DNA from 3 places in the Aquipuribacter nitratireducens genome. Region 2 is predicted to be linked to each of the others. Evidence: riboswitches for the same ligand, from Rfam matches in the RefSeq annotation. Region 2 holds a riboswitch; each other region holds the start of a gene.
What was found. A riboswitch is a leader RNA that binds a small molecule or an ion and turns the genes downstream of it on or off. The one in region 2 is predicted to bind S-adenosylmethionine.
Positions count from the first base shown of each region.

Region 1: it holds a riboswitch for S-adenosylmethionine, as region 2 does, so the genes downstream of both, WAB14_RS07805 (bifunctional o-acetylhomoserine/o-acetylserine sulfhydrylase) here and WAB14_RS03895 (flavin reductase family protein) in region 2, are expected to answer to the same signal.
Region 3: it holds a riboswitch for S-adenosylmethionine, as region 2 does, so the genes downstream of both, WAB14_RS01300 (O-acetylhomoserine aminocarboxypropyltransferase/cysteine synthase family protein) here and WAB14_RS03895 (flavin reductase family protein) in region 2, are expected to answer to the same signal.

Region 1 is NZ_JBBEOG010000003.1:320,514-329,818, reverse strand. It holds gene WAB14_RS07830 (DUF885 domain-containing protein) at 1-278, shown strand, start outside; gene WAB14_RS07825 (YkvA family protein) at 414-782, shown strand; gene WAB14_RS07820 (DUF4192 domain-containing protein) at 868-2,121, shown strand; gene WAB14_RS07815 (RNA polymerase sigma factor) at 2,313-2,990, shown strand; gene WAB14_RS07810 (hypothetical protein) at 2,975-3,499, shown strand; SAM riboswitch class IV at 3,611-3,723, shown strand; gene WAB14_RS07805 (bifunctional o-acetylhomoserine/o-acetylserine sulfhydrylase) at 3,753-5,075, shown strand; gene metX (homoserine O-acetyltransferase MetX) at 5,090-6,292, shown strand; gene WAB14_RS07795 (NUDIX domain-containing protein) at 6,342-6,824, opposite strand; gene WAB14_RS07790 (universal stress protein) at 6,968-7,354, shown strand; gene WAB14_RS07785 (HhH-GPD-type base excision DNA repair protein) at 7,351-7,929, shown strand; gene WAB14_RS07780 (RNA polymerase sigma factor) at 8,155-9,305, shown strand, end outside.
Region 2 is NZ_JBBEOG010000002.1:101,114-110,418, forward strand. It holds gene WAB14_RS03885 (glycoside hydrolase family 5 protein) at 1-317, shown strand, start outside; gene sfnG (dimethylsulfone monooxygenase SfnG) at 352-1,533, opposite strand; gene WAB14_RS03895 (flavin reductase family protein) at 1,530-2,048, opposite strand; SAM riboswitch class I at 2,209-2,300, opposite strand; gene WAB14_RS03900 (diguanylate cyclase domain-containing protein) at 2,444-4,234, shown strand; gene WAB14_RS03905 (isochorismate synthase) at 4,286-5,614, opposite strand; gene WAB14_RS03910 (demethylmenaquinone methyltransferase) at 5,678-6,385, shown strand; gene WAB14_RS03915 (geranylgeranyl reductase family protein) at 6,634-7,944, shown strand; gene WAB14_RS03920 (NADH-quinone oxidoreductase subunit A) at 8,133-8,492, shown strand; gene WAB14_RS03925 (NuoB/complex I 20 kDa subunit family protein) at 8,558-9,112, shown strand; gene WAB14_RS03930 (NADH-quinone oxidoreductase subunit C) at 9,271-9,305, shown strand, end outside.
Region 3 is NZ_JBBEOG010000001.1:310,136-319,440, forward strand. It holds gene WAB14_RS01290 (high affinity choline transporter 1) at 1-64, shown strand, start outside; gene WAB14_RS01295 (LLM class flavin-dependent oxidoreductase) at 72-1,394, opposite strand; gene WAB14_RS01300 (O-acetylhomoserine aminocarboxypropyltransferase/cysteine synthase family protein) at 1,412-2,767, opposite strand; SAM riboswitch class I at 2,974-3,062, opposite strand; gene WAB14_RS01305 (hypothetical protein) at 3,165-3,287, opposite strand; gene WAB14_RS01310 (hypothetical protein) at 3,290-3,445, opposite strand; gene WAB14_RS01315 (HhH-GDP family DNA glycosylase) at 3,592-4,242, shown strand; gene WAB14_RS01320 (dihydrolipoyl dehydrogenase family protein) at 4,253-5,689, opposite strand; gene WAB14_RS01325 (hypothetical protein) at 5,686-6,291, opposite strand; gene WAB14_RS01330 (redoxin domain-containing protein) at 6,284-6,829, opposite strand; gene WAB14_RS01335 (cation:proton antiporter) at 6,826-8,052, opposite strand; gene WAB14_RS01340 (anti-sigma factor family protein) at 8,083-8,349, opposite strand; gene WAB14_RS01345 (RNA polymerase sigma factor) at 8,346-8,990, opposite strand; gene WAB14_RS01350 (flavodoxin family protein) at 9,067-9,305, shown strand, end outside.

The DNA of each region.
Region 1 (9,305 bases), on a different contig from region 2:
TCCTCACCCCCGAGGTGGCGGGGCTGCTCCTGGCGGAGCGGACCCGTCTGCCGGCGGAGTTCCGCCGCTCCGAGGTCGTGCGGTACCTCGGCATGCCGGGGCAGGCGATCAGCTACAAGCTGGGGGAGCGCGCGTGGCTGGCGGGGCGTGCCCGCGCCGCGGCCGCCGCGTCGGCCCGAGGCGGGCAGCTGGACCTGCGGGCCTGGCACGCCGCCGCGCTCGACCTCGGTCCCCTCGGGCTCGACGACCTCGAGCCGGAGCTCGCGGTCCTGGGCTGAGCAGGCCGGGCCGAGCGAGCCGAGCCGAGCGAGCCGGGCCCAGCGAGCCGGGCACAGGACGGGGCGCTCGTGCGTTGAGGTGACGTCAGGACGACGACCGGTCAGGCTGACCGGGGCGGACCACGGAGGCAGGCGATGACAGCAGCACGGACGGGCAGGACGGGTCGCGCGGCGGCGCTCGGAGTCCTCCTGCAGGCACTGCGGGGCGGGGGCCGGTACAGCCTCGTGCAGCGGCTGCGGGCGCTGCCGCGCCTCGTGTCGGACCTGCTCCGCGGGCGGTACGGGGACGTCGACCGGTCCCGTCTCGTCGGCGTCGGACTGGGACTGCTGTACGTCCTCTCGCCGGTCGACGTCCTGCCGGAGGTGCTGCTCGGTCCGCTCGGTCTGGCCGACGACGCCGTCGTCACCGCCTGGCTGGCCGGCGCGGTCCTCGCCGAGGTCGACCGGTTCCTCGACTGGGAGCGCACGCGCGAGCGGGTCGTCCGGAGCACCGTCGTCGGCTGAGGTCGGCCGTCCACAGGCCCGGCAGGTCGTCCACAGGCGGATGCGGGCCTGCCGCGGCGTGCGGGGGCGAGGCCACTGTCGGGGCATGGCCGACGACGACAGCACCGACCCGCACACCTCCGGACGGACCTCCGGCGGCGACCACGGGGACCCGACGGACGGTCCTGTGCGCATCACCCGCCCCGACGGCCTGGTGGCCGCGATCCCGTACCTCCTGGGGCACCGGCCCACGCGGTCGCTCGTCGCGGTCGGGCTCCACGGCCGCGAGGTCCGCCTCGCCGCCCGGGTCGACCTCGCCGTCGGGGGGCCTCCGGGCACCCCCGCACCGGGGTGGCCCCACCTGGCCGGTGTCCTCGTCCGCAACCGGTGCACCGCCGTCCTCGTCGCCGTGTACGCGGACGACGACGCCGAGGAGGTCGCCCGCCGTGACGCCGGTGCCCTCGACGCGCTCGCCGAGACGGTCCGCTCCGGGCTCCGGTCCGTCGCCGGCGCCCCCGACCTGCTCGACCTCGTCCACGTAGGGCCGACGCGGTACCGGTCCCTGCTGTGCGACGACGCCGCATGCTGCCCACCGGGCGGCCGGGACACCGACGGACTCGCGTCCCACCCGGTGGCCGCCGCGTTCGTCGTGGGGGGCCGCACCTTCGCCGCGGACCGCTCCGCGGTCGAGCCGGAACCGGATCCGGCGTCGCCCGTCGACCTCGCGACCGCCGCGGCCGCCCACCGGCGCGCCGTCCGGGCGCAGCGCTCACGTCCCGGAGGCGCCGGACCGGATCCCGTGGGGCGGGCCGAGCTCCTCGAGGAGTGGCTGGGGCACCTGCCCGCGCCCCCGCCACCGGAGTCGACCGGACGGCTCGTCGGGGCGTGGCGTGTGGACCGCGGGCTGCGCGACGCCTGCCTCACCGCCCTCACCCCGGCCGGCCCCGGCGGGGCCCGCGACCTGCTCGCGGGCCGGGACACCCACCACGTCCTCGACCGGGCAGCCCACCTCGGCACCACCGGGCTCGACGCCGCGGGCGTCGTGCTGCGGCGCATGGCGTCGCTGTCGGCGCCGCTGGGACGGGCGGTCGTCCTCGCCGGTCACGCGTGGCTGGCCTGGACCGCGGGCGACGGCACCCGCGCGCTCGTGCTCGCGGAGCGGGCCCTGCGCGACGACCCGCGCCAGTCCCTCGCCGCCCTGGTCCTGCAGTGCCTCGACCACGGCCTCGGGCCGCACCCCGTGACGGATCACGAGACCGACCCCGCGGTGCCCCCCGGGGTGGAGCCCGGGAGGGCCTCGGTGCCGAGCGCGGGCGAGGCGCGGCAGGCGGGCTGCGGGCTCGACGGCAGCGCGGCGTGAGCGCCGCCGACCCCGGGCGCCCGAGCCCGGGCGGGCGCGTATCAGGGCAGCCGCCGCACCCTCCTCCCTGCGTGCGCGGACCGTCCGCGCACCGGCCGGCCAGACCCTGGCCGCGCCGACGGCCGACCACTAGCGTCGGGGGACGGGTGACCGCGCGGCCGCGGCACCCGAGCGCAGGAGGAGGCAGACCGGTGCCCGACACCCCCACAGCCGAGTCGGACCTCGAGGTCCGGGCGGTGAGCGTGCCCGGCGCGCGCGGCGGCTCGCGGTCCGCGGACGGCGACGAGGCCCCCCGGCCGCGTCACGTGCTCGCCGACAAGGCCGCCGACCTCATGCGACGGTGGTCGCACGGCGACACGACGGCGTGCGACGAACTCGTCGCCCTGCTCACACCGACCCTGTGGCACACCGCGCGCGCCTACCGGATCGAGGCGGTCGTCGCCGAGGACGTCGTCCAGAACGCCTGGGTGGCGCTGGCCAGGCGTCGCTCCTCGCTCCGCGACCCGCAGGCGGTCCTCGCGTGGCTGCTCGTCACCGTGCGACGGGACGCCGCCCGCGCGGCCGCGGCCAGGCGCGGCTCGGTCGACGACGCGGAGCCCGTGCTCCTCACCACGCCCGACCCCGCGCCCGGTCCCGCCGCACAGGTGGTCGACGCGGACCGGCGCCGACGCCTGTGGCAGGCGGTGGCCGGCATGCCCGAGCGGTGCCAGCGCCTGCTCCGCGTCATCGCGTTCGCCGACCGGCCCGACTACGCCGCGCTGTCGGCGGACCTCGACATGCCGGTCGGCAGCATCGGCCCCACCCGGGGCCGCTGCCTGAAGAAGCTGCGCCAGCGGCTGGGTGAGGAGGGGTCGTGGACCACGACGTGACGAGCGCCGCGCGAGCCGGGGACGGGGACCCCGCCGAGCTGCACGCAGAGCTGCGGCGCATGTGGGAGGCCCTCGACGCCCCACCGGACGGCCTCGTCGACAGGGTGCGGTTCGCGCTGCAGGCCGACGCCCTCGCCGGCGACCTCGACCTGGAGCTCATGCGCCTGCAGCAGGAGGGGCTCGCGGTCGCGGCTGCGCGCGGCGACGACGTCCGCACCGTGACCTTCGGGAGCCGTGCGCTCACCGTCATGCTCGCCATCAGCGAGGTCACGGGCGGGCACCGGGTCGACGGGTGGGTGGCGCCGGGCGGCAAGCGGCGGCTCGAGGTCCGGACCTCGGCGGGCACCAACCTCACGGCGTGCGACGAGTCGGGTCGCTTCACCCTCGACGTCGTCCCGCCCGGCCACCTGCAGCTCGTCCTCGCCAGTGACGACGAGGGCGGGCCGGGACAGGCGAGCGAGGACCCGCGCGTCCTCGCCGGGGTGGTGACCCCCGCGCTCACGCTGTGAGCACTGCGCGCGGCAGGTCGGCAGGCCCTGCGACGCCACCGGCGTCCGGGATGCGGGACGACGGGGCGGGTCACCCGGTCCCGCCGGGACCGGTGCCGTACCCTGCACCCAGGTCATGAGCGCCAGCGCCAAGCCCCGGCTCGCTGGCCGGCAACCCTCCTCCGCGGTGGGGTGCCCCGGGTGAGGACCGGGCCGTCCCCGACCGGTGGCGGCAAGCGCGGGCCCGAGGGGCCCCCGTCCACGGGAGGTCACCATGTCGAACCACAGCTCCTGGTCCTTCGAGACCCGCCAGATCCACGCGGGCCCCGGCCCCGACGCGGCGACCGGCGCGCGGGCTCTGCCGATCTACGCGACGACGTCCTACGTGTTCGACAGCACCGAGCACGCGGAGAACCTCTTCGCGCTCAAGGAGCTCGGCAACATCTACACGCGGATCATGAACCCCACCCAGGACGCGGTCGAGCAGCGCGTCGCGAGCCTCGAGGGTGGAGCCGCCGCGCTGCTGCTCGCCAGCGGGCAGGCCGCAGAGACCATCGCCCTGCTCAACGTCGCCGAGGCGGGCGACCACGTCGTCTCCAGCCCCCGGCTGTACGGCGGCACGTACAACCTCTTCCACTACACGCTGCCGAAGCTCGGCGTGCAGGTGTCGTTCGTCGAGGACCCCGACGACCTCGACTCCTGGCGCGCCGCCGTCCGGCCGCGCACCAAGGCGTTCTTCGCCGAGACGATCTCCAACCCGTACCAGGACGTCCTCGACATCGAGGGCGTCGCCGCGGTCGCCCACGACGCAGGCGTCCCCCTCGTCGTCGACAACACCGTCGCGACGCCGTACCTCGTCCGCCCCCTGGAGTGGGGCGCGGACGTCGTGGTCCACTCCGCGACGAAGTTCCTCGGCGGGCACGGCACCGCGATCGCGGGCGTCGTCGTCGACGCAGGCCGCTTCGACTACGGCCGCGACCCCGAGCGCTTCCCCGGCTTCAACCAGCCGGACCCCAGCTACAACGGCCTCGTCTACGCCCGCGACCTCGGCGAGGGCGGTGCCCTCGGGGCGAACCTGTCGTACATCCTCAAGGCGCGCGTGCAGCTGCTGCGGGACGTCGGCGCCGCCGTCAGCCCGTTCAACGCCTTCCTCGTCGGCCAGGGTCTGGAGACCCTGAGCCTGCGCATGGAGCGCCACGTCGACAACGCCCGCGCGGTCGCCCACTGGCTCGAGGGCCACGACGACGTCGAGCGCGTGGCGTGGGCCAGCCTGCCGAGCAGCCCGTTCCACGCACTCGCGGAGAAGTACGCCCCGCGCGGGTCCGGCTCCGTCCTCGCGTTCGAGATCGCGGGGGGCGTCGAGGCCGGGCGGCGTTTCGTCGAGGGCCTCGAGCTCCACAGCCACGTCGCGAACATCGGCGACGTGCGCAGCCTCGTCATCCACCCGGCCTCGACCACGCACAGCCAGCTGAGCGTCGACGAGCAGCGCGCGAGCGGGGTCACGCCCGGTCTCGTGCGGCTCTCGGTGGGCCTGGAGCACGTCGACGACATCCTCGCGGACCTCGAGGCGGGCTTCCGGGCCGCCAAGGGCGCCTGAGCGGGGCCCGGCGCGTGGTGGCGTGGCGGGAGGGCGACCCCCCCGGCGGACGGCGCTTCGTCGACGTGGGCCCGCTCGACCTCGAGGCCGGCGGCTCCCTGCCGGGAGCGAGGGTCGCGTACGAGACGTGGGGCACGCCCAGGCGCGGGGCGGACGGCACCGTCGCCAACGCCGTCCTCGTCGAGCACGCCCTCACGGGCGACTCCCACGTCGTCGGCCCGGCCGGCCCCGGGCACCCCTCGCCCGGCTGGTGGGACGGCGTCGTCGGTCCGGGTCTCGCCGTCGACACCGACCGCTGGTTCGTCGTGGCCGCGAACGTCCTCGGCGGCTGCCAGGGCACCACCGGGCCCGCCTCGCCCGCCCCGGACGGCCGGGCGTGGGGCAGTCGCTTCCCGCACGTCTCGGTGCGCGACCAGGTGGGTGTCGAGGCGCGCCTGGCCGACGCGCTCGGCGTGCGCCGGTGGTCGCTCGTCGTCGGCGGCTCGATGGGCGGGATGCGGGCCCTGGAGTGGGCGGTGGGCCTGCCGGGGCGCGTCGAGCGCTGCGTCGTGCTCGCCAGCTGCGCCGCCGCGTCCGGGGACCAGCTCGCGTGGTGCGCCCCCCAGCTCGCCGCCATCACCGGCGACCCCGCCTGGCGGGGCGGGGACTACCACGACGGGCCCGACGAGGGCCCCGTGACCGGTCTCGGCGTGGCACGTCGCATCGCGCACGTGACGTACCGCTCGCGCTGGGAGATGGACACGCGTTTCGGCCGCGACGCGCAGGACGGCGAGGACCCGCTGGTCGGCGGCCGCTACGCCGTCGAGTCCTACCTCGACCACCAGGCCGGCAAGCTCGCCCGCCGCTTCGACGCCGGCAGCTACGTGCTCCTCACGCGCGCGATGAACGGCCACGACGTCGGTCGCGGTCGCGGCGGGGTCGCCGCGGCGCTCGGACGGGTGCGGGCGCGGACCACGGTCGTGGGCGTCGACTCCGACCGGCTGTACCCCACCGAGCAGCAGGAGGAGCTCGCGGCCCTGGTGCCGGGAGCGCGCTACGTCCTCGTGACGTCGCGCTTCGGCCACGACGGCTTCCTCGTGGAGACCGCCCAGGTCGCGCGCGCCCTCGCCGACGCGCTCGCCGACGCCGACGCCGACGACAGCGGTGACGACAGCGGTGACGACAGCGACGACGACAGCGCCGGGGAGGCCGCCGCGCCGTGCGGCGTCGCCGGCTGAGGACGACCGCGCGTCGGGTGCCGACCGCGCCTCAGGTGCCGACGGCGCGTCAGGTGCCGACCGCGCGGCGCGCTGCGGCGGCCAGCCGGTCCCAGTCCCGCGCGAGACCGTGGTGCAGCGGCAGCTGCGGGCGCTCGTCCACCGGGCGCCACGCCAGCGCCTCGGTCTCGGCGTTCGCCGCCCCGAGGGCGGCGCCGGCGGCGACGACCCCCACGACGTAGTCGTAGCGCCAGTCGCCGTGGTCGGTCCCCGTGACCGTCGCCGCGACCACGACGTCGGCGGCCTGCACGCCCGCCTCCTCGACCGCCTCGCGCAGGGCGGCGGCGACCACGTCCTCGTGGCTGTCCCGCGCCCCGCCGGGTACCGCCCACGTGCCACCGTCGTGCACCCAGCCCGCCCGGTGCTGCAGGAGCACCTCCGCTGCGCCGTCGTCGCGCGCCCGCACGAGCACGAGCCCCGCGGCGCCGTGCCGGCCCCAGTGGCGGGCGCCGCAGCGGCAGGAGACCCAGCCGTCGCCGTCGCGTCCCGCCACCCGGGCAGCGTACGTCCGCCGACGCCGCCGGGTCCGGGACGGTCGGTGGCGCGCGCTGCCGCCGAGAGGGCTACGGTCGCCGGTACGGTCACCGCGTGACCGCGGTCGCCGGCCACCCGGCCGGTGCGGGACCTGGAGGTGACATGGCCGTCGTCGTCGGCTACCTGCCGAGCAAGGAGGGGCGGGCCGCGCTCGCCCACGGCGTCGACGCCGCCGTGCGCCACGGTGCGCGGCTCGTCGTGGTGAGCAGCCGGGAGGACACGACCGACGCGGTCCAGGCCGACCTCGAGCCGCACGTGGGCCGGCTGGGGGAGCGCGGGCTCGCGTACGAGGTCCGGCACCTGCCGCGCAGCAGCGACCCGGCCGACGACCTGCTCGGTGTCGCCGACGAGGTGGGCGCGACGGTCATCGTCATCGGGCTGCGCCGGCGGTCGCCCGTCGGCAAGCTCATCCTCGGGTCCAACGCCCAGCGGATCCTCCTCGACGCCACGTGCCCGGTGCTGGCGGTGAAGGGCGAGGACGGGCCGTGACGTCCCTGCGGCTGACGGGGGACGAGCGCGCGGACGCCCTGCTGTCCCGCGACCCGTTCGCGCTGCTCGCGGGCATGCTGCTCGACCAGCAGATCCGGATGGAGACCGCGTTCGCGGGGCCCGCGCGCATCCTCGAGCGCCTCCCGGGCACCCCCGACCGCCTCGACCCGGTCGCCCTCGCGGGCATGCCCGAGGCGGACCTGGCCGCCGTCATGGCGGGGCCGCCCGCCGTCCACCGCTACCACGGCTCCATGGCGCGTCGGCTGCAGGCGCTCGCGCGGGTGGTGCGAGACGACTACGACGGCGACGCCGCCGCGCTGTGGCGCGACGTCGACGACGGGGCGCAGCTGCTGCGACGGGTCCGGGCCCTGCCGGGCTTCGGCGACCAGAAGGCGCGGATCTTCGTCGCACTGCTCGGCAAGCAGCTCGGGGTGCGCCCGGACGGGTGGCGGGAGGCGGCGGGCGAGTACGGCGAGGCGGACGTCCACCGGTCGGTCGCCGACGTCGTCGACGACGCGAGCACCGCCCGGGTGCGGGAGTTCAAGCAGCAGCGGAAGGCCGCCTCGAGAGCCTGACGACGACGGAACACCGAGGACGTCCGGCGCGTTCCCCTGGGTGCACGAGGAGGGGCCTGCGTCGCCGAGCGCCACGGGCGTAGGACTACAATGGTAGGTCTGGTCGTCGCGGTCACGGACGGCGCCAGGACCCCCCTGACCGTAGTCGACGAAGGGCTGTGCGTGTCGTCGGAGCACGAGAACCGTTCCCTGCAGGACATCCTGCGTCATCCCGCCATCGAGCGCATGCGCGCCCGGATCGTCAGCGGCGCCCCCGTGGAGCCCGGTGACCTCCGACAGGTGGTGGTCGACGCGCAGGTCCCGTCGGGTCGGATCAAGGGGGTCATGGCGGAGCTCGTCTCGGCCGGGCTCGACATGGGCGCCCTGGGGCAGCAGCTGCCCGCCCCGCGGCGCCGCAAGGCGGTCGCGGCGGCGCGTACTCGCACGCCGTCCACGACGGCGACGATCGATGACGGGACGGTGGGCATGACCAGCACGACCGCGACGGGCGAGGGCGGGACCGCCGTCCTCGACGACGAGCCCGGTACCTCCGCACCGGCGAAGAGGACGGCCGCCAAGAAGGCCGCCGCGAAGAAGCCGGGTGCCAAGCCCGCGGCCACGAAGGCCGCGAAGAAGACCGCCGCGAAGAAGGCGGCCGCTGCGCAGCCCTCCGACACGGCGGCCCCTGCCGGCTCCGACACGGCGGACGACGAGGAGACCGTGGAGGTCGAGCCGGACCTCGCCGACGTGTCCGACGACGACGCGGCCGAGGCCGGCGACGTCGAGGACGGCGACGACACCGAGGACGGCGACGACACGGACGCCGCGACCGAGGCCACGGACGACGACTCCGACGACGAGGCCGACGGGGACTCCGACGCCGTGGCCGCTCCCGCGGCGGCCGGTGCGGCCCCGGCGTCCGCGTCCGGTACGACGCCGCCCTCCGAGGCGTTCGTCATCACCGCCAAGGACGACGACGACCCCGCACCCACCGTGGTGCAGGCGGGCGCGACGGCCGACCCGGTCAAGGACTACCTCAAGCAGATCGGCAAGGTCGCCCTCCTCAACGCCGAGCAGGAGGTCGAGCTCGCCAAGCGCATCGAGGCCGGGCTGTTCGCCGAGGAGCGCCTGAGCCACGAGGGCGCGACCCTCGACAGCCGCCTCAAGCGCGAGCTGTGGTGGATCGCCGAGGACGGCCGACGCGCCAAGAACCACCTGCTCGAGGCCAACCTGCGTCTCGTCGTCTCGCTCGCCAAGCGCTACACCGGCCGCGGCATGCTCTTCCTCGACCTCATCCAGGAGGGCAACCTCGGCCTCATCCGCGCCGTCGAGAAGTTCGACTACACCAAGGGCTACAAGTTCTCCACGTACGCCACCTGGTGGATCCGGCAGGCCAT
Region 2 (9,305 bases):
GGGAGTCGCTTGCCGCGAAGGTGGCGACCGAGCTCGACGGCTTCCTCCGATGGTGCGACGAGCAGGGGGTGCGCGGGCTCCTCGGCGAGGTCGGCTGGCCGTCCGGTGAGCCCGCGGCAGCGCACCCCGAAGACTGGCGCCGCTGGAACCGGCTGGGCGCGCAGGCGTACGAGCGCCTCATCGGCGGGGGCGTCGACGTCGCCTGCTGGGCCACCGGCGAGCGCTGGGGCGACGGCTACCCCTTGTCGGTGTACACGGGGACTCCGCTGCGTCACGCGACCAGCATCGCCCGGGTCGTGGAGCCGGCGCGGCACTGAGGCGTCCGCGCCGGCTCCCCGTGGCAATGCGGCCTCAGCCGGCCGCAGCGAGGGCCGCGGCGAGCTCATCCTCCAGGTCGAGGTGGGCGACGGGGTCCGCGACCCCCGCGACCTCCGCCTCCAGCTCGCGGACGAGCGGGATGACGCGCCGCCCGAAGGCCTCCACCTCCTCCCGGACGTGGAGGAAGCCGAGCAGGAGCAGGTCGACGCCGACGAGGCGGTAGGCGAGCACGCGACGGGCCACCTGCTCGGGCGTGCCGACGAGCCCGGTGCGGAAGCCGTCATTGTACTGGACGAGGTCCCGGAACGTGCTGTCCGACCACATGCCCGTCCCGTCCGACGTCGACCGGCCCGCCTGCCGGACCGCCTCGCCGAAGCCCTCGACCTTCTCGACGTCGGCGTGGGCGACGATGTCCTCGACGACCTGCCGGGCCTCCGCCTCCGTGTCGCGGACCACGGCGAACCCGTTGACGCCGAATCGCACGCGGCGCCCGTTCGCGGCCGCGTAGCCGCCGACCTGCGCGACCTGCTCCGCGACGCCCTCGGGGCTGTTGCCGTTCATGAAGTACCAGTCGCTCACCCGCCCGGCCATGTGCCGGGCGTCGGTGGAGTTGCCGCCCTGGAAGATCTCCGGGAGGACGTCCGGCTGGGGGCGGAAGGTGAGGTCGCGGGTGCGGAAGAAGTCGCCCCGGTACGTGAAGCCGTCGGTGGTCCACGCCCCGCGCAGTACCTCGATGAACTCCTCGGACTGCCGGTAGCGCTCCCCGTGCTCCAGCCACGTCGCGCCCAACGACACCGCCTCGCCCTTGAACCAGCCGGACACGACGTTGAGGGCGAGCCTGCCGCCCGTGAGGGCCTGGGCGGTGGCGGCCCACTTCGCGAGGACGGTCGGTTGCCAGAAGTAGGGGTGGACGGCGGCGATGACCTTGAGGCGCTGGGTCGCGAGCAGCAGGGCGAGGGAGAACGACGTCGACTCGTGCTGCTCGTCCGCGCCGTAGCTCGCGCCGTAGCGGACCTGCGTGAGGGCGTAGTCGAAGCCTGCGGCCTCGGCGGCCCGCGCGGTGTCGACGTTGTACTCGGGGCTGTGCGACGTCCGTTGGGGCAGGGTCGAGACGACGAGGCCGCCGGAGACGTTGGGCACCCAGTAGGCGAAGCGGAGCGGAGTGCTCGTGCCGGCGAAGCGCAGGGGGTCGGCGAAGCGGACGGGCTCGGTCATGCGACGGCTCCTTCGAGAGCGGCGGGACGCGTGTAGGTGCGGGAGTGGTGGACGAGCGGCTCGACGCCCGGGGAGTCGGCTCCCGTGACGCGGTGGACCTCGCCGAGGGCGAGGAGGGAGTCCCCTGCCTCGACGAACCGCAGGACGGCGCCGGCGACGCGGGTGACGACCCCGTCGAGGTGCGGCAGGTCGTCGTCGCCCCAGCGCCACGCGGTCGCGGGCCCGAAGCGGAGGGCGGCGTCGGCGGCGAAGCGTCGGGCGAGCTCGGCCTGGTCGGCGGCGAGCAGGTGGACGGCGTAGCGGCCGCTCTGCACGAGGGCGTGCAGGCTCGAGGACGACCTCGAGACGTTGAACGACAGCAGCGGCGGGACGAGGGAGACGGAGGTGACGGACACGGCGGTGAACCCGACGGGCCGGCCTGCGTGCGCGGTCGTGACGACCCAGACGCTCGAGGCGTCGGATCGGAACGCGCGGCGCAGGTCCACGGCGGGTCCACCCCAGGTGGGGGTGGTCATGGTGGCTCCTGTGGGCGGTGCGGGAAGGGTGGTCGGGCGGCTCAGGAGGTCCGGCGCCGACAGGCGCTGGACCCGGTCCTGTGCAGGTCGACCACACGGCGGCGCACCAGCCGCGGCGCGCGGGTCGGGTCAGGAGCAGGACGGACGTTCACGGTGATGGCCTCCATCGGCCTGGCGGGAGCACCCTCACCCGTCACCGGGGGGTTGCTGCGGCGTCGACGAGCCAGGTCTCTCGGCCGCTCTGGATGGACGAGGACGACTGTGGCGGCCGTCGCCCCCTCGTGTCCACCTCCCGCAGCGGACGTCTCACGCCTCGGACGTGCTCACGCTGCGTGACGAGGGCCGTCACCCGGTCGGCCCCGCATCGCGACCCGCCCGCTGCCGATCACCAGGACGTGCGCTCGACCGTCCTCTTCCTCGTCGCCTTCACCGCTGCGGCGGTCCTCGGGCGACTGACGGCCACGACGGCAGCGTCGGCGCTGTCAGGACTGTCGCTCGTGTGGCCGGCGGCGGGCGTCGCCGTGCTCTGGGCCACCCAGGTGAGGCGTCCCCGGCAGGCGCTGGCCGCAGCGGGGCTGATGGCGGCGTCGGTCACCGTCGTCAACGTCCTCACCGGCATCCCCGCCTCGCAGGCCCCGGCCTTCGCGGCCTCCAACCTGGTCCACGCCGCCGTCGGCGCCGGCGTGCTGTGCCTGTTGCGCGCCGGACCGCGTCCGATGACGTCCGTCCGGGGCGCCTCGCTCGTGCTCGTCGGCTCCTTCGCGGCCGCCGCGGCCGGCGCCGCCGTCCTCTTCGTCGCCACTCCCGTGTACGTCGACGGGCCGCTCGCCGCCTTCCTCGTCCTCGTTCGCAACCTCGTGAGCACGGCGCTCGTGCTGTCCGTCGCGTGGACCTGGCCGCCCAAGGCGTCGGAGGTCGTCGCGGCCCGGAGGGCGGAGGCGGCGGTCCTGCTGGCCGCGACCGTCGCCGGCTACTGGCTCGTGTTCCTCGTCGCGGACGGGCTCAACATCGCGTACGCCACCATCCCGCTCACCCTGTGGGCGGCTATGCGGCTCGGCCGCTTCCTCACGTCGGCCCACCTCGTCCTCACGTGGTCGGCGACCGTGACGTTGACGGTCCTCGGCCACGGCCCCTTCGCCGGGGCGGGCTCGCCCACGACACGGGTCCTGCTCGCCCAGGGGTTCCTCGCGGTCCTCGCCCTCGTCGCGATGAGCGTCGCCATCAGCCGGCACGAGCGCGAGGAGCTGCTCGAGGCGGTCCGCGTGAGCGAGGCGCGCGCCCGCCGCAGCGTCGACACCGCCTTCGCCGGCCACGTGTCTCTCCGGCTGCGTCCGGACGGGACGACGACCGAGGTGCGGACCGCCAACCCGGCGACCGCGACCCTGTTGCGACGTGCCGCCGGCGAGGTCGTCGGCTCCGACTGGCTGGCGCTCGTCCACTCCGACGACGTCCGCGAGGTCCGTGCCGGGCTCGTCGCGGTCGCGAGCGGGCGGGCCGCGTCCTGGGAGGGCGACGCGCGGGTCCTCCTGCCGGACGGCACGGCCCGGTGGCTCCACGTCCTCGTCGGCGCGGACCTCGTCGGTCGCGACGGAGACGCCGTCCGGGGCGCCCGGCTCACGGTGCAGATGGTCGACGCGACGGACCGCAAGGACGCCGAGCAGCGGCTCACCCGGCTCGCGCTGCACGACGAGCTCACCGGGCTGCCGAACCGGACGCTGCTGCTCGACCGGCTCGCGCAGGGACTCGCCGGGGCGCGCCGGGACGGCAGCTCCGTCGGCGTCCTCTTCGTCGACCTCGACCGCTTCAAGGCCGTCAACGACACCTTCGGGCACCAGACCGGCGACGAGCTCCTCGTGCTCGTCGCCCGGCGGCTCTGCGAGGCGGTGCGTCCCGCCGACACCGTGGCGCGCCTGGGTGGCGACGAGTTCGTCGTGTGCTGCCCGGGGCTCGCGGGACCGGCCGACGCGGACGCCTTCGCCGCGCGCCTCATGGAGCGGATGGCCGAGCCCCTCGTCGTCGGCAGGACCGCCCTCGACGTGGGCGTCAGCGGTGGGCTCACGCTGTCGGAGCCCGACGACGACCCGCAGCGGCTCCTCGAGCGGGCGGACGCCGCCATGTACCGGGCGAAGCGCGCCGGGCGCGGCCGCATCACCCGCGAGGGGAGCGTCGTCCCGGCGCCACGCTGACCCGCGGCGTCCGGCTCCCGGACGTCGCGGCCCGCGGGGCCGAGACCCGGCTCAGCCGCCGAGGGCGTCGCGCATCGGCACGAGCTTCGCCGTCGACTCCGCGAGCTCCGCGGCGGGGTCGGAGCCGTCGACGATCCCGCAGCCCGCGAACAGCCGGACCTCGGTCGCGTCGTCGCCCAGCTGTCCGCACCGCAGCGCGATGCCCCATTCGCCGTCACCGTCGGCGTCGAGCCAGCCGACCGGTCCGGCGTAGCGGCCCCGGTCCATGCCCTCGAGGTCGGCGATGAGTCCCGCCGCGGCCCCCGTCGGGGTGCCGCACACCGCTGCCGACGGGTGGAGCGCAGCCGCGAGCCGCAGGCTCGACACCCCGTCGCGGAGCACGCCCGTCACGTCGGTCGCGAGGTGCATGACGTTGGCGAGGTGGAGGACGAACGGGGACTCCGGCACGTTCGTCCCCGCGCAGAACGGCTCGAGCGCCTCCACGACGGAGCGGACGGCGTACTCGTGCTCGCCGAGGTCCTTGCTCGAACGGGCGAGCGACGCCGCCAGAGCGAGGTCGTGCTCGTCGTCGCCGGTGCGGCGGATGGTGCCCGCGAGCACACGGGAGGCGACGAGGCGGACATGGGTCCGCACGAGCATCTCCGGCGTCGCGCCCACGAGGCCGTCGACGTGGAAGGTCCACGTCGCCGGGTACGCGGCGGCGAGCCGCTGCAGGACCGAGCGGACGTCGAGCGGGGCCGAGGCCCGGGCCAGCAGGTCGCGGGCGAGGACGACCTTGTCGACGTCACCGCGGCCGATGCGGGCGACGGCGGCCGCGACGAGCAGCTCCCACTCGGTGCTCGTCACGGACCCGTCGGCGAACGTGACGTCCCGTGGTGGCTCCGGCCGCCCGTGGGGGGCGGGGGCCTCCACCGGTCCCGGCAGCTCGGCGGCCGCCCGGGCCCCCGGCGCCTGGACCGTCGTGCGGGTGAGCCACCAGCGGCCGTCGCGGTGGCCGACGACGGTCTCCGGGACCTCCAGCACGCTCTCGCTGGCCGAGGCGTCGGCGAAGGCGAAGGAGCCGAACGCGACCGGTCCGGTGCCCCGCAGCCGGACCTCGTCGCGCACCACGGACCCGCCGAGCAGCTCCCGCCACCGGCGTTCGGCGTCGGCGAACCGGTCGGGTCCGCTCGTGCGGATCCGGGCGGCCCGGCCCCACCCCACGAGGCCCTCACCGCGCCGCACCCAGGCGAGCGGCTCGGCGTCGCCGGGGGGGAGCAGGTCGAGCAGCGGTCCCGGGTCGTCGAGCCCGACGGTGCGGGAGACGAGCCGGCCGGCCGGCCGCGGCGTGGTCGCCGGGCGCTCCGCGGGCTGCGCGGGGGAGGACAGGGGGGTCGACATGGCAGCACCAGGGTAGGTCGGCCGCCGGGCGCTCCGCCCACCGCGGCCACCTACCCTGGCGCTGTGACCTCCGGCACGAGGGCCGACCTCGACAAGCGGCCCGTCGACGTCTCCACGATGTTCGACGGCGTCGCCGAGCGCTACGACCTCATGAACACCGTCCTCGCCCTCGGGTCCGACCGGCGGTGGCGCCGACTCGTGACGCGGCTGCTCGACCTGCAGCGCGGGGAACGGGTCCTCGACCTCGCCGCCGGCACGGGCACCTCGACCGAGCCCTTCGCCGCCCTCGGCGCCCGAGCCGTCGCGTGCGACTTCTCCCTCGGCATGCTCCACGTCGGGCGGCGCCGCCGCCCCGACCTGTCGTTCCTCGCGGGGGACGCGACCCGGCTGCCCTTCGCCGACGCGACGTTCGACGCGGTCACGATCTCCTTCGGTCTGCGCAACGTCGTCGACCCCGACGCCGGCCTGCGGGAGATGCTGCGGGTCACCCGGCCCGGCGGCCGCCTCGTCGTCTGCGAGTTCTCCCACCCCACGTGGGCGCCGTTCCGCCACGTGTACGACCGGTACCTGCTGAGCGTGCTGCCGGCCGTGGCGCGGCGCGCCGCCTCGAACCCGGAGGCGTACGACTACCTCGCGGAGTCCATCCAGGCGTGGCCGGACCAGCCCGCCCTCGCGGCGCGGCTGCGCGCGGCGGGCTGGGGCGAGGTGTCGTGGCAGGACGCGAGCGGCGGCATCGTCGCGCTGCACCGGGCGGTCCGGCCGCCGACCTGAGCGCCGCGAGTGGGACGTCCGCGCCGCGTGTGGGACGTCCTCGACGCGTGTGGGACGTCCTCGGGCGACTGCGAGGCCGCGACGTCCCGGTCACCGGCGAAACGTCCCACTCGCGGGCGGGACGTCCCAGTCGCCGGCGAACGGGCACGCCCACCTGGCGCGCGCGACGGCCGCCGCGCCGACGTACCCTGGGCCCAACCTTGTGAAGCGGCGCACAAGACCCGCGCCACCCCTGTGGAGGACCCTCGATGACCAGCGGACCCGATCCGATCCCCACCGAGGCCGACGTCGTCGTCGTCGGGGCAGGCCCCGCGGGCTCGACCGCCGCCGCGTACCTCGCCCGCGCCGGGCTCGACGTCGTCCTGCTGGAGAAGACCGCCTTCCCCCGCGAGAAGGTGTGCGGTGACGGTCTCACCCCGCGCGGGGTGAAGGAGCTCGTCGCGCTCGGCGTCCCCCACCGCGAGGAGGACGGCTGGATCCGCAACAAGGGGCTGCGCATCATCGGCGGCGGGCAGCGGCTCCAGCTGACGTGGCCCGAGCTCACCGGGGTGCCGAGCTACGGGCTCGTCCGCCCGCGCGCCGACCTCGACGAGGTCCTCGCCCGCACCGCCGAGCGGTCGGGGACCCACCTGTTCGAGCAGACCGGCGTCACCGGTCCCGTCCTCGACGCGACGGGCCGCATCACCGGGGTGACGTGGGCCCGCTACGACGAGCGCGGCCGGCGCACCGGGGAGACCGGTGAGGTGAGCGCCCGCGTCGTCGTCGCCGCCGACGGCAACTCGAGCCGGCTCAGCCTCGCGATGGGCCTGGAGAAGCGCGAGGACCGCCCGCTCGGCGTCGCCGTCCGCACGTACTTCACGAGCCCCCGCACCGACGACGACTACCTCGAGAGCTGGCTGGAGCTGTGGGACGGCCCGCCCGGGCAGAGCACGCTGCTGCCGGGCTACGGGTGGGTGTTCGGCGTCGGCGACGGCACGAGCAACGTCGGGCTCGGCATCCTCAGCAGCTCCAGCGCCTTCGGCAAGGTCGACTACAAGGAGCTGCTCCACCGCTGGGTCGCCACGATGCCCGCCGACTGGGGCTTCACGCCGGAGAACCAGGTCGGCCCGGTCCGCGGCGCCGCGCTGCCGATGGGCTTCAACCGCACGCCGCACTACACCCGCGGGCTCGTGCTCGTCGGGGACGCCGGCGGCATGGTCAACCCGTTCAACGGCGAGGGCATCGCCTACGCCATGGCGTCCAGCCGCATCGCCGCAGGCGTCGTCAGCCAGGCCCTCGCCATGCCGGAGCTGCAGCGCGAGCGGGCGCTGCGCTCGTACCCGAAGGCCGTCGAGGCGGAGATGGGCGACTACTACGCGCTCGGCCGGGTGTTCGTGAAGCTCATCGGCAACCCGTGGGTCATGCAGACCGCCACGCGCTACGGGCTGCCCCGCCCGCTCCTCATGCAGTTCGTCCTCAAGCTCCTCGCGAACCTCTACGAGGACCGCGGTGGCAGCGGCGTCGACCGCGTCATCCAGGCGATGGAGCGGCTGTCCCCGGTCGCCTCGCGGATCGCCTGAGCGGTGCGGGCGGTGCGGGGTAACGGTTCGATTTCGTCAGGCGCTTCTGACCTAAACCCGCAGGTAGGCGGCCCGTACCCCGGTCCTGGACCGTTCCGGGTCGCCCCTAGGATGACCGCGACCCTGCACCCGACCCGCGCCGCGGCCGACCGCCGCGACGCAGGCAGGACCGGACGAGGAGCACCCCTGTGAGCCCCTACCTCCCGCTGGTGATCATGCTGGCCATCGGCGCCGGCTTCGCCGCGTTCTCGGTGCTCGCCACCTCGCTCACCGGGCCCGCCCGCTACAACCGCGCGAAGCTCGAGGCCTACGAGTGCGGCATCGAGCCGTCGCCGCAGGCCACGGGCGGTGGCCGGGTGCCCGTGAAGTTCTACCTGATCGCGATGCTCTTCATCGTGTTCGACATCGAGACGGTGTTCCTCATCCCGTGGGCCATCGCCTTCAACCAGCTCGGGCTCTTCGCGCTCGTGCAGGTGCTGCTGTTCGTCGGCGCCATCCTCATCGCCTACGCGTACGTGTGGCGTCGGGGCGGCCTCGAGTGGGACTGACGTCCCGGTGAGCCGCGGGGCAGCAGCAGACCGGACCACCCGACCCTCCGACTGGAGCGACTGACATGGGAATCGAGGAGAAGCTCCCCGCCGGGATCCTCCTGGGGCAGGTCGAACAGCTCGTCGGCCTCGTCCGCAAGGCGTCGGTGTGGCCGGCCACCTTCGGCCTCGCCTGCTGCGCCATCGAGATGATGGCCGTCGGCGGCCCCAAGTACGACATCGCCCGCTTCGGCATGGAGCGGTTCTCCGCGAGCCCGCGACAGGCCGACCTCATGATCGTCGCCGGGCGCGTGAGCCAGAAGATGGCGCCGGTCGTGCGGCAGGTCTACGACCAGATGCCGAACCCGAAGTGGGTCATCGCCATGGGCGTGTGCGCGAGCTCCGGCGGGATGTTCAACAACTACGCGATCGTCCAGGGCGTCGACCACATCGTCCCCGTCGACGTCTACCTCCCCGGCTGCCCGCCGCGCCCGGAGATGCTCCTCGACGCCATCCTCAAGCTCCACGAGCAGATCAAGGGCGAGAAGATGGGCGCCCACAAGGTCGCCGCGGAGCGCGAGGCCGAGGAGCGGGCCCTCGTCGCGACCCCGACCATCCAGCAGAAGGGCCTGCTCCGGTGAGCGACGACCAGAAGGGCGCCGCCGGCACGCTCGGCGAGGGTGACGAGGCCGCGGCGCAGGGTCCGGACGGTGCGCCCGCCGGCGGCACGAACCCGACCGGCGCCGACGACGTCACGACCGAGCAGGTCGAGGACGAGGCGCTCGACCCCAGCACGAAGCTGAGCACGGACCCCGCCGTCGAGGAGGCCACCGA
Region 3 (9,305 bases), on a different contig from region 2:
GGAGATCGACCTGCGGGTGCCCGCCGCGCGGCAGGCGGAGGGCGTGCCGGCCGGGCAGGCGTGAGCACCCCTCAGAAGTCGAAGAGGTTCGCCCGCACCCCGCCGTCCCCGTACTCGCTCCGCAGCACGCCGCGGCGCCGCAGCACCGGCACGAGGTCGTCGAGCATCCGGTGGACGGTCGTCGGGTGGAGGTCGCCGGACAGGATCCAGCCGTTGTTGCCGGCGTCGTCGCCCATCCCCTCGACGTAGTCGGCGAGCTCCTCCGCCGTGCCGACGAACCCCGTCCGGTCCGCCAGGCGGCCCTTCCGCGCCTTCCGGGTCAGCACCTCGCGGAGCGTGTCCCGACCCAGCTCGCCGTCCCTGCCGAGCAGCCCGCGGATCGTGCCCTGCGACACGTGGTCCCCGAACGCCGACGCGGGCACCGGCTCGTCGAGCGGCAGGCGCGTCAGGTCGGTCTCGAGGTCGCTCGACTGCCCGACGGCGATGCGGAGCAGGTCCGCCTCGCTCGGGTGCCGGGACGCCTCGACGACGCGGTCCGCCTCCTCCGGGCTCGCCACGATCTCCGGCTTCACGACGAACAGGACGCGGATGTCCTTGTCGCTGCGCCCGGCGGCCGCGGCGGCGTCGAGGACACGGCGCCGGTAGGCGCGGACGCTGTCGACGTCGAGCGGGGCGAGGGCGAGCTGCACGTCGGAGTGGGCGCCGGCGAACGCGAGCCCGCGCGGTGACCCGCCGGGAGAGACCACCACCGGGTCGTCGCCGTCCGCGAACGGCACGGCGTTGAGCGGGCCGGCGACGTCGAAGTACTCGCCGCTGTGCCGGAACGCGTCGATCCGGTCGCCGTCGGCGAACCGCCACGTCCCCTCGTCGGCGACCAAGGCGCCGTCGCCCCACGAGTGCCACAACCGCCTGACGACGCCGACCCACTCCTCGGCCCGGTCGTAGGCGGCGTCGTGCGGCAGCGGGGCGGCGCCGACGTGCCGGGCGCTGCCGACGTCGGTGACGACGTTGAGCCCGAACCGGTACCCCGACAGGTGCTGCAGCGTCGCCGCCTGCCGCGCCGCGAGGTACGGCGGGGTGATGCCGGCGTTCACCGTCGGTGCGAGGCCGATGTGCGAGGTGACGTCGAAAAGGTACGGCGCGAGCAGCAGCGGGTCGTGCTTCGGTCCGCCGTAGGCCTCGCGGACCCGCAGGTCGAGGGTCTCCGGGTTCCCGAGCGACACCGCGTCCTCCATGATCACGAGGTCGAGCCCCGCCTGCTCGAGCTCGCGGACCGCCTGCTGGTACAGCCGCGGCTCCTGCCAGCGGTACCCCCAGCGGTGGTCCTCGCGGCCCCAGCCCTGCGGGCCGAACCCGCGGGAGAAGAACCAGCCGAGGTGCTGCAGTCGTCCCATGCTCCTGCTCCTGGGGGTCAGGCCGCGGGCGCGGCGGTGAGGGCGTCGCGGACGGCGGCGAGGCCGCGGGCGAGGTCGGCGACGACGTCCGCGACGTCCTCGATCCCGACGGACAGCCGCAGCGTCCCGTCGTGGACGCCGGCCGCGGCCCGCTCCGCCGACGTGCGGTGCGCGTGGGTGGTCGACGCCGGGTGCAGGACGAGCGTGCGCACGTCCCCGAGGTGCGTCATGTGGCTGACGAGCGCGAGGGCGTCGACGAACGCCCGCGCGGCGTCGGTGCCGCCGGCGAGCGTGACGGTGAACACCGAGCCCGCCCCCCGCGGCAGGTACTGCTGCGCGAGCGCGTGCGACGGGTGACCCGGCAGGCCCGGGTAGCCGACGTCGACGACGTCGGGTTGCGCGTGCAGCCACTGCGCGACGGCGAGCGCGTTGCGGCTGTGCTGCGCGACCCGCAGCGACAGCGTCTCGACGCCCTGCTGGAGGAGGAACGCGTGGACGGGCGAGATCGTCGGGCCGAGGCGGGCGGCGACGAGGTCGCGCGTGAAGCGGGCGTAGGCCGCGTCGCCGTGCGCGTCGGTCCACGAGGAACCGCGCAGCAGCGCCGACGGCTCGTGCAGGTGCGGGTGCATGTCCGCCCGGCGCGCCCACGCGTGGTCGCCACCGACGACGACGACCCCGCCGAGCGAGGCGCCGTGCCCGGCGAGGAACTTGCTCGCGGAGTGCACGACGACGTCGGCGCCGTGCTCGAGCGGGCGCAGCAGGTACGGCGTCGCGAGGGTGTTGTCGACGACGAGGGGGAGCCCGTGCTCGTGGGCGAGGTCGGCGAGCGCGGCGAGGTCGTGGAGGTCGTTCGACGGGTTGGGGATCGACTCGACGAAGAGCGCCCGGGTCGTCGGCCGGATCGCCCGTCGCCACGCCTCGACGTCGGTGGGGGTGTCGACGAAGTCGGTACCGATGCCGAAGCGGGAGAAGTTGTCACGGAACAGCCCCCGCGAGCCCTCGTAGAGGCTCGCGCTGCTCAGCAGGCGGTCGCCGGCGGCGAGGACGCCGAGGAGGGCGACGGTGACGGCGGCCTGCCCGGACCCGACGAGGATCGCGTCGTCGCCGCCCTCGAGGGCAGCGAGACGTCGCTCGAGAGCGGTGTGGGAGGGGTTGCCGACGCGGGAGTACGTGTAGCCGTCGTCGTCGCCGGCGAACCGGGCGGCGGCGGTGTCGAAGCTGTCGAAGACGAAGCCCGCGGTGAGGTGGATGGGCGGGATGCGCGCGCCGGACGCGGCGTCCGGGTCGGCGCCGGCGTGGACCTGGTCGGTCGCGAAGCCGCGCGGCTGGGGACGAGGCGAGGGGAGCGGTCGGGGACGGGGGGACTCGGGCACGGATGGGCCTTCCACGGGGCGCGGGCACGACGACGGTGCCGCAGCGCAGGTCTGCGAGGGACGGGTCGGCGACAGCGCGCGGCTGGGGCCGCGGTGCCGGCAGGCGGCTCAGGCCTGACAGGACTCCGTCGCCCGCATCGCCGCCTCGACCCGCACCCGGTGCGACGTGCGGGTGGTGACGACCTCGGTCGTGGTGCGCATGGACTCCTCCATCGGCCGTGGCGGGAGCACCTTCCCCGGAGGGTGGTTGCTGCGGCGTCGACGAGCCACGTCTCTCGGCCGCTCTGGATGGGTGCGACGAGGGAACCGCACGGTCCGGGCGGGTGTCAACGGGCGCGTGGCGCACGTCACCCGCCCGGGCGCCCGCCCAGCCGCCCGGCGTGTGTCGTCCCGGTCGTCAGGCAGGGACGGGCACCGGTCGCGACCCCTCGAGCGTGATGACGTGGACCCCGAGCAGGCGCGTGCCGGAGGCGCAGGCGGCGACGGCCGCGCGAGCCCACAGCTCGTCGTCGGCCCGCACGCTCAGGCCCTCGGGCTCCGTGTGCGCTCGGCGAGCGTGAGCCCGGGCGGGATGTCACCGACGACGACGGGCACGCGCAGCCGCGCGTCGTCGTCGCACAGCAGCACCGCGATCGCGCCGCCGTGCCGGTCGCGCTCGAGCACGACGAGGTCGAGCACGTCGGCGACGAGGGTGGGCTCGGTGAGCGAGCGCTCGTCGACGTCCGGGGGCAGGTCCTCGAATCCCGTGCCGGGAGCCTGGCCACAGTTCGTCCGACGACGTGCGAGGACCTGCGTCCGACGCCCGACGCGACCACGATGACCGGGTGAGCAGCCCCACCCGCACCGACCTCGTCCGTGCGCTCCTCGACGCCCACGGCACGACGTACGCGGCCGAGGCGGGCATCCGGCTCAAGGACACGCCGTCGCCCTTGTTCCGGCTCCTCGTCCTCGCGAACCTCCTGTCGGCGCGGATCGACGCCGGCATCGCCGTCGCGTCCGCACGGGCCCTGTCCTCGGCGGGCATGAGGACACCGAAGGCGATGGCGGAGGCGACGTGGCAGGAACGCGTCGACGCTCTGGGCGAGGGTGGGTACCGCCGCTACGACGAACGCACCGCGACGATGCTCGGCGACACCGCCGAGCTCGTGCAGGAGCGCTGGCGCGGCGACCTGCGCCGCATGCACGGCTCCGCCGACGACGTCCAGGGACTGCGTCGGCTGCTCGAGGAGGTGCCCGGCATCGGCCCGACCGGCTCGGCCATCTACTGCCGCGAGGTGCAGGGCGTCCGGCCCGAGGTCGCCCCGTTCCTCGACGACCGCGTCCTCGACGGCGCCCGCGCGGTCGGGCTCCCCGACGACGCGGACGCCCTGGCCGGGCTCGTGTCCCCCGACGACCTGCCGCGGCTCGCCGCCGCGTGCACCCGCGTCACGCTCGACGACGGCGCCGCGGACCGGGTGCGCGACGCCGCCGCGTGAGCCCGCCGGCTCAGACCCCGGCCTCCTCGAGCAGCCGAAGCCACACCTCGCTCATCGTGGGGAACGACGGCACCGCGTGCCGCAGCCGCGACAGGGGAACCTCGCCGACGACCGCGACGGTGGCGGAGTGGAGGAGGTCGGCGACGTCCTGGCCGACGAACGTCGCGCCGAGCACGACGTCACGGGCGGCGTCGACCACGAGGACGGCGCCGCCGCGGTAGCCGGCGGGGGAGTGCAGGTAGCTGCCGGCGGTCGACATGTCGTGCTCGAGCACGCGGACCTCGTGCCCGGCGTCGCGGGCCTGTGCCGCCGTGAGGCCGACGGCGGCGACCTCGGGGTCGGTGACGACCACCTGCGGGACGGCGGCGTGGTCGGCCCACGCGGTCGTCGGCGGCTCCCCGCCCCGGGCGCGGGCGACGATCGCGTCGGCGGCGACACCGCCCTGGTACTTGCCCTGGTGGGTGAGGAGCACGCGGCCGTTGACGTCACCGATCGCGTACAGCCACGGTGCCCGCTCGCTGCGGAGGGTGTCGTCGACGGGCACCGCCAGGCCGGGTTCGAGACCGACGACCTCGAGGCCGAGCGCGTCGGTGCGCGGCCGTCGTCCAGCGGCGACGAGGACCTCGTCGGCGACGACCTCCCCGTCGGCGAGGGTCACGGTGACCGTCCCGTCGGCATCGCGCGCGACCCGACGGACATCGGCCCCGAAGCGGACGTCGACGCCGTCCTCCGTGAGCGCCTCGGTGAGCAGCCGCCCGGCGACCGGCTCCAGGCGCGGGAGGAGGGCGTCGCCCCGCTCGAGGAGGGTGACCGACGACCCGAGCCGCGTGAACGCCTGCGTCATCTCGAGCCCGACGACGCCCGCGCCGATGACGACGAGCCGTTCGGGCACGCGGCGTGCGGACGTCACGTCACGGCTCGTCCACGGGGCGGCGTCCCGCAGGCCCGGCACGTCCGGGACGGCGGCCGCCGAGCCGGTCGCGAGGACGACGGCGTGCCGGGCGGTGAGACGCGTCGTCCCGCCGTCGCTCCCGCGCACCTCGACGACGCGTTCACCGACGAGACGGCCCTCGCCGCGCACGAGCCGCACCCCCTTGCCGTCGAGCCACGGCACCTGCCCCGAGTCGTCGTAGCCGGACACGGCCTCGTCGCGGAAGGCGAGGACGGCGTCCGCGTCGAGCGGTCCCGTCACGGCCTGCGCCGCACCTGGCACCCGCAGGGCCGCGTGCCGGGCGTGGCCGGGGCGCAGCAGCGCCTTGCTCGGGATGCACGCCCAGAACGAGCAGTCCCCGCCGACCCGCTCGACCTCGACGACGGCGGTCTCCATGCCGTGGTCGGCGAGCCTGCCGGCCGCGACCTCCCCGGCGGGGCCGGCCCCGACCACGACGCAGTCGACCTCGACGTCTGCCTCCGCCCCTGCCTCGTCCTGCTCTCGCCCGTCCGTCATCGTCGTCCTCCTGTCGTCGGGTCCCCGGCGGTCGCGAACGTGCCGGCCGGCCAGGGTGCCCCGGCCCGGCGCTGCAGGCCCGGGGCGGGCGGCAGCGCCCGTGGTCGGAGGACACCAGGCGGCACGCCGAGCACGCACGTCGGGGCGAGTCCTCGCCACGGGTCGAGCGACCGCCACCCCGGCCAGGCAGCGGCGACGTCCTCGGTGACCGCGCTCAGCCCGCCGGCCCAGTGGACCGTGTCCGCCACGGCGGCCGTGCACAACGCCAGGCCGCCGCCGTCGCGCAGCGCCCGCCGCGTCGCCGCCACGACGGCCGGGTCGTCGTGCAGGGGCCGTGCCCGTCGCATGGGCACGGTCCACGCGACGACGAGCGACGGTCCCTCGTCGGGTGTGGCCCCGTCGGCCAGCACGTCGGGGTCGACGCGGACCGCGTCCGCGGACGGGCGCCGCCAGTACGCGGCGTCCGGCGCCCCGCCGCCCAGCACGACGTGCCACGCGCACAGCCACGTGAGGCGACCGGCCCCGTCGGACACGGGCACCGCGCGACTCGCCGAGGCCGGCGGCTCGTCGAGGAGCGCGAGCCACGCGACGGCGTCAGGCACGGGTCCCCGCGGGCCGCTCGACGACCCAGTCGCGGCGCACCTGCCGGGTCACCTCGCGCAGCGACCGGCGCAGCTCGTCCGCGCCGGGTCGCCCGAGGTACCAGTAGCCGTTCCACGTCTCGTGGACGATGCCGTCGGGACGCACGACCGCGACCGTCGGCACGTACGGGTCGTGGACGGTGTCCGTCCACTCGCGGAGGTCGAGCGTGGTCTGCAGCACGCGTGTCGGGTCCGCGAGGAACGTCCACGTCGCGTCGAGCCCCGCGCGGTAGGCCGCCTGCACCTCCGGCGGTTCGACGCTGACGGACACCAGCCGCGCGTACGCGACCCCGAGCTCCCCGGCGAACGGCAGGAGCACCCGGCGCAGGTAGGTCCGGTCCTTCGGGCAGAACCAGCCGCGGTGCAGGTGGAGGACGAGCGGGTCCCCGCCCGGCAGGTCGAGCAGGCGCCGCGGGTACCCGTCGGAGTCGAGGAGCGTGAGGTCGGGCAGGCGCGCCCCGGGCCGCAGGGCGCCGGTGTCGGACGACGGTGTGGTCACACGTGCTCCTTCGCGAGGGGGACGGCGGCGGGGGAGGACCGGTCGGCCGGGGCGGGGACGGGCAGGAGGCGCAGCGCCACCGGTGGGACGGCGAGCACGGTGAGGAGGCCCCCGAGGGTGAGGGCCGCGGCCTGGGCGCCGTCGAGGAGCCCCGACTCCTGCCCGAGGGTCCCGGCGACGACGAGCAGCGGGAGCGACACCGCCTGCAGGAGCCCGGCGGCGACGCGCTCGCGCGGCGCGAGGTCGGTGCGCAGGAGCGCCGGCACGGTGCGCACGAGCAGGAGCCCGACGACGACGACCGGCACGAGCACGGCGGCGGACGGGTCGACGGCGAGCCCGCGGACGTCGAGCGACGCCCCGGCGGCCACGAAGAAGACCGGGGCGAGCAGACCCTGCGCGAGCGCCCGGAGCCCCGACGGCAGCACGGGTCCCTCCCGCATCCCGTGCGGCAGCGCCGCGCGCAGCACGAGCCCGGCGACGAAGGCGCCGAGCACGGCCTCGAAACCCAGCCGGGTCGCGAGCACGACGAGGACGAGCAGGAGCACGACGAGCAGCCGCACCGCCGTCTCGGCGCCGGCCGCAGGCCCCGCCGTCACCGCGCGCCGAAGCGGCGGGACCCGGGCGCCGACCGCCGTCGCGGCGAGCACGACGACGGCGATCGCGGCGAAGGCGACGAGGAGGGTGGCACGCCCCGCGGGACCGCCTCCGCCCATGCCGAAGAGCAGGGACAGCCCGAGGACGGCGGTGATCTCGCCGAGGGACGAGCCGACGAACGCCGCCTGGGCGGCGGGTGTCCCGGCGCGGCCGGCGTCGACCACGACGAGGACGACGAGGCCGAGGGCGGTGCCGGTGAGCGTCACGGCCAGGAGCAGGGCGGCCGGCCCGGCCACGACGCCCGATGCCGCGAGCCCCGCCCCGAGGCTGGCGGCGAGGCCCACGCCGACCCCGGCCGCGAGGAGGGCGCGACGCCCCGTCGGGCCCCGCAGCGTCGTCGGGTCGACCTCGGAACCGGCGAGCAGGAGGAGCACCGCGAGGCCGAGCAGGGACAGGGTCCGTACCGCGTCGTCGACCACGAGGAGCCCGAGGAGCGACGGACCGAGCGCGATGCCGGCGACGAGCTCGAGGACGGGACCCGGCACGAGCCGCGCCGGCACGACCGCGCGCGCGAGCCCGGCGAGCGCCGCCACGACCATGACGACGAGCAGGCCGCTGAGGTCCTCCACGCACGAGGGTGCGGCGAGGACCGCGCGGCGTTACGGACGTCGGGGGTGCCGGGCGGAGAACCGCTCGGTGAGCGCGTCGACCAGCGCCGGGGGAAGGCGGTCGGCGGGCCCGTCCGGCAGGTGCTCGAGGTCGCCGCAGACACGCCGGACCTGGGCGACGTACGTCGCGCAGTCCTCGCACTCGGCGAGGTGCGCCCGCAGGGTGGCAGCCTCGTCCGGGGGCAGCGCCCCCACGAGGTAGTCGGTGACGGCCTCGACGACGTCCTGGCACTCGTCGAGCGCCCACGGCCTCGTCATGACGCCTCCTTCGTCCGGGTCGGCCCGACAGGCCGGGTCTCGAGGATGGCACGCAGCGCGGCCCGCGCCCGGTGCAGGAGCACGCGCTGGTTGGCGGCGGACACCTGGAGCACGGCGCACGCCTCCTCCGCGGTGAGGCCCTCCACGTCGCGGAGCAGGACGACGAGCCGCTGCCGCGGTGGCAGCTGCGACAGAGCCTGGGCGAGCACGGCGCGCGTCTCGGCGCGCTCGGCGGCGTCCTCGGGGTCCTCGTGCCACGGCCGGGGTGCGCCGGCGTCCGTCCAGTGCCGTCGCCACGGGTCCTCGGTGCGGAAGCGGGCCGGGTCGACGCTCGGGCCGCCGTCCTGCTCCGGCAGCAGGACGGTCCGCGCCTCGGTCGTGCCGCGTCGGCGTGCCGTGTAGAGGACGATCCGGAACACCCACGTCCGCAGGCTCGCCTCCGCCCGGAAGCCGTCGAGGCCCTCGACGACGGCGAGCCACGCGTCCTGCACGACGTCCCGGGCGCTCTCGTCGGTCCGCACGCACGTGCGGGCCAGCCTCAGCATGCCCGGCGACCACTGCTCGACGAGGGCGCGGAACGCGGCCTCGTCGCCCGCGAGCAGCCGCTCGACGAGCTCGGCGTCCGGCCGGACGGTGGGCACGTGCTCACGGTAGGTCCGCGGGCGCCACGACGGGAGCCCCCGCGTAACGCCGGCGTCGCCCGCGACACCGGACAGCATGTCGCCCGACGAGACCGTCCAGGCGCGCGACCTGCGCGCGTGCGTCATGAACTGCACCCTCAAGCCGAGCCCCGAGCGCTCGCACACCGCGGGCCTGCTCGCGGTCCCGGTCGGCATCCTGCGGGACCAGGGGGTCGTCGTCGACGAGATCCGCGCCGTCGACCACGACATCGCCCCCGGCGTGTGGCCGGACATGCGCGAGCACGGCGCCCGCAGCGACGACTGGCCGCTGCTCGC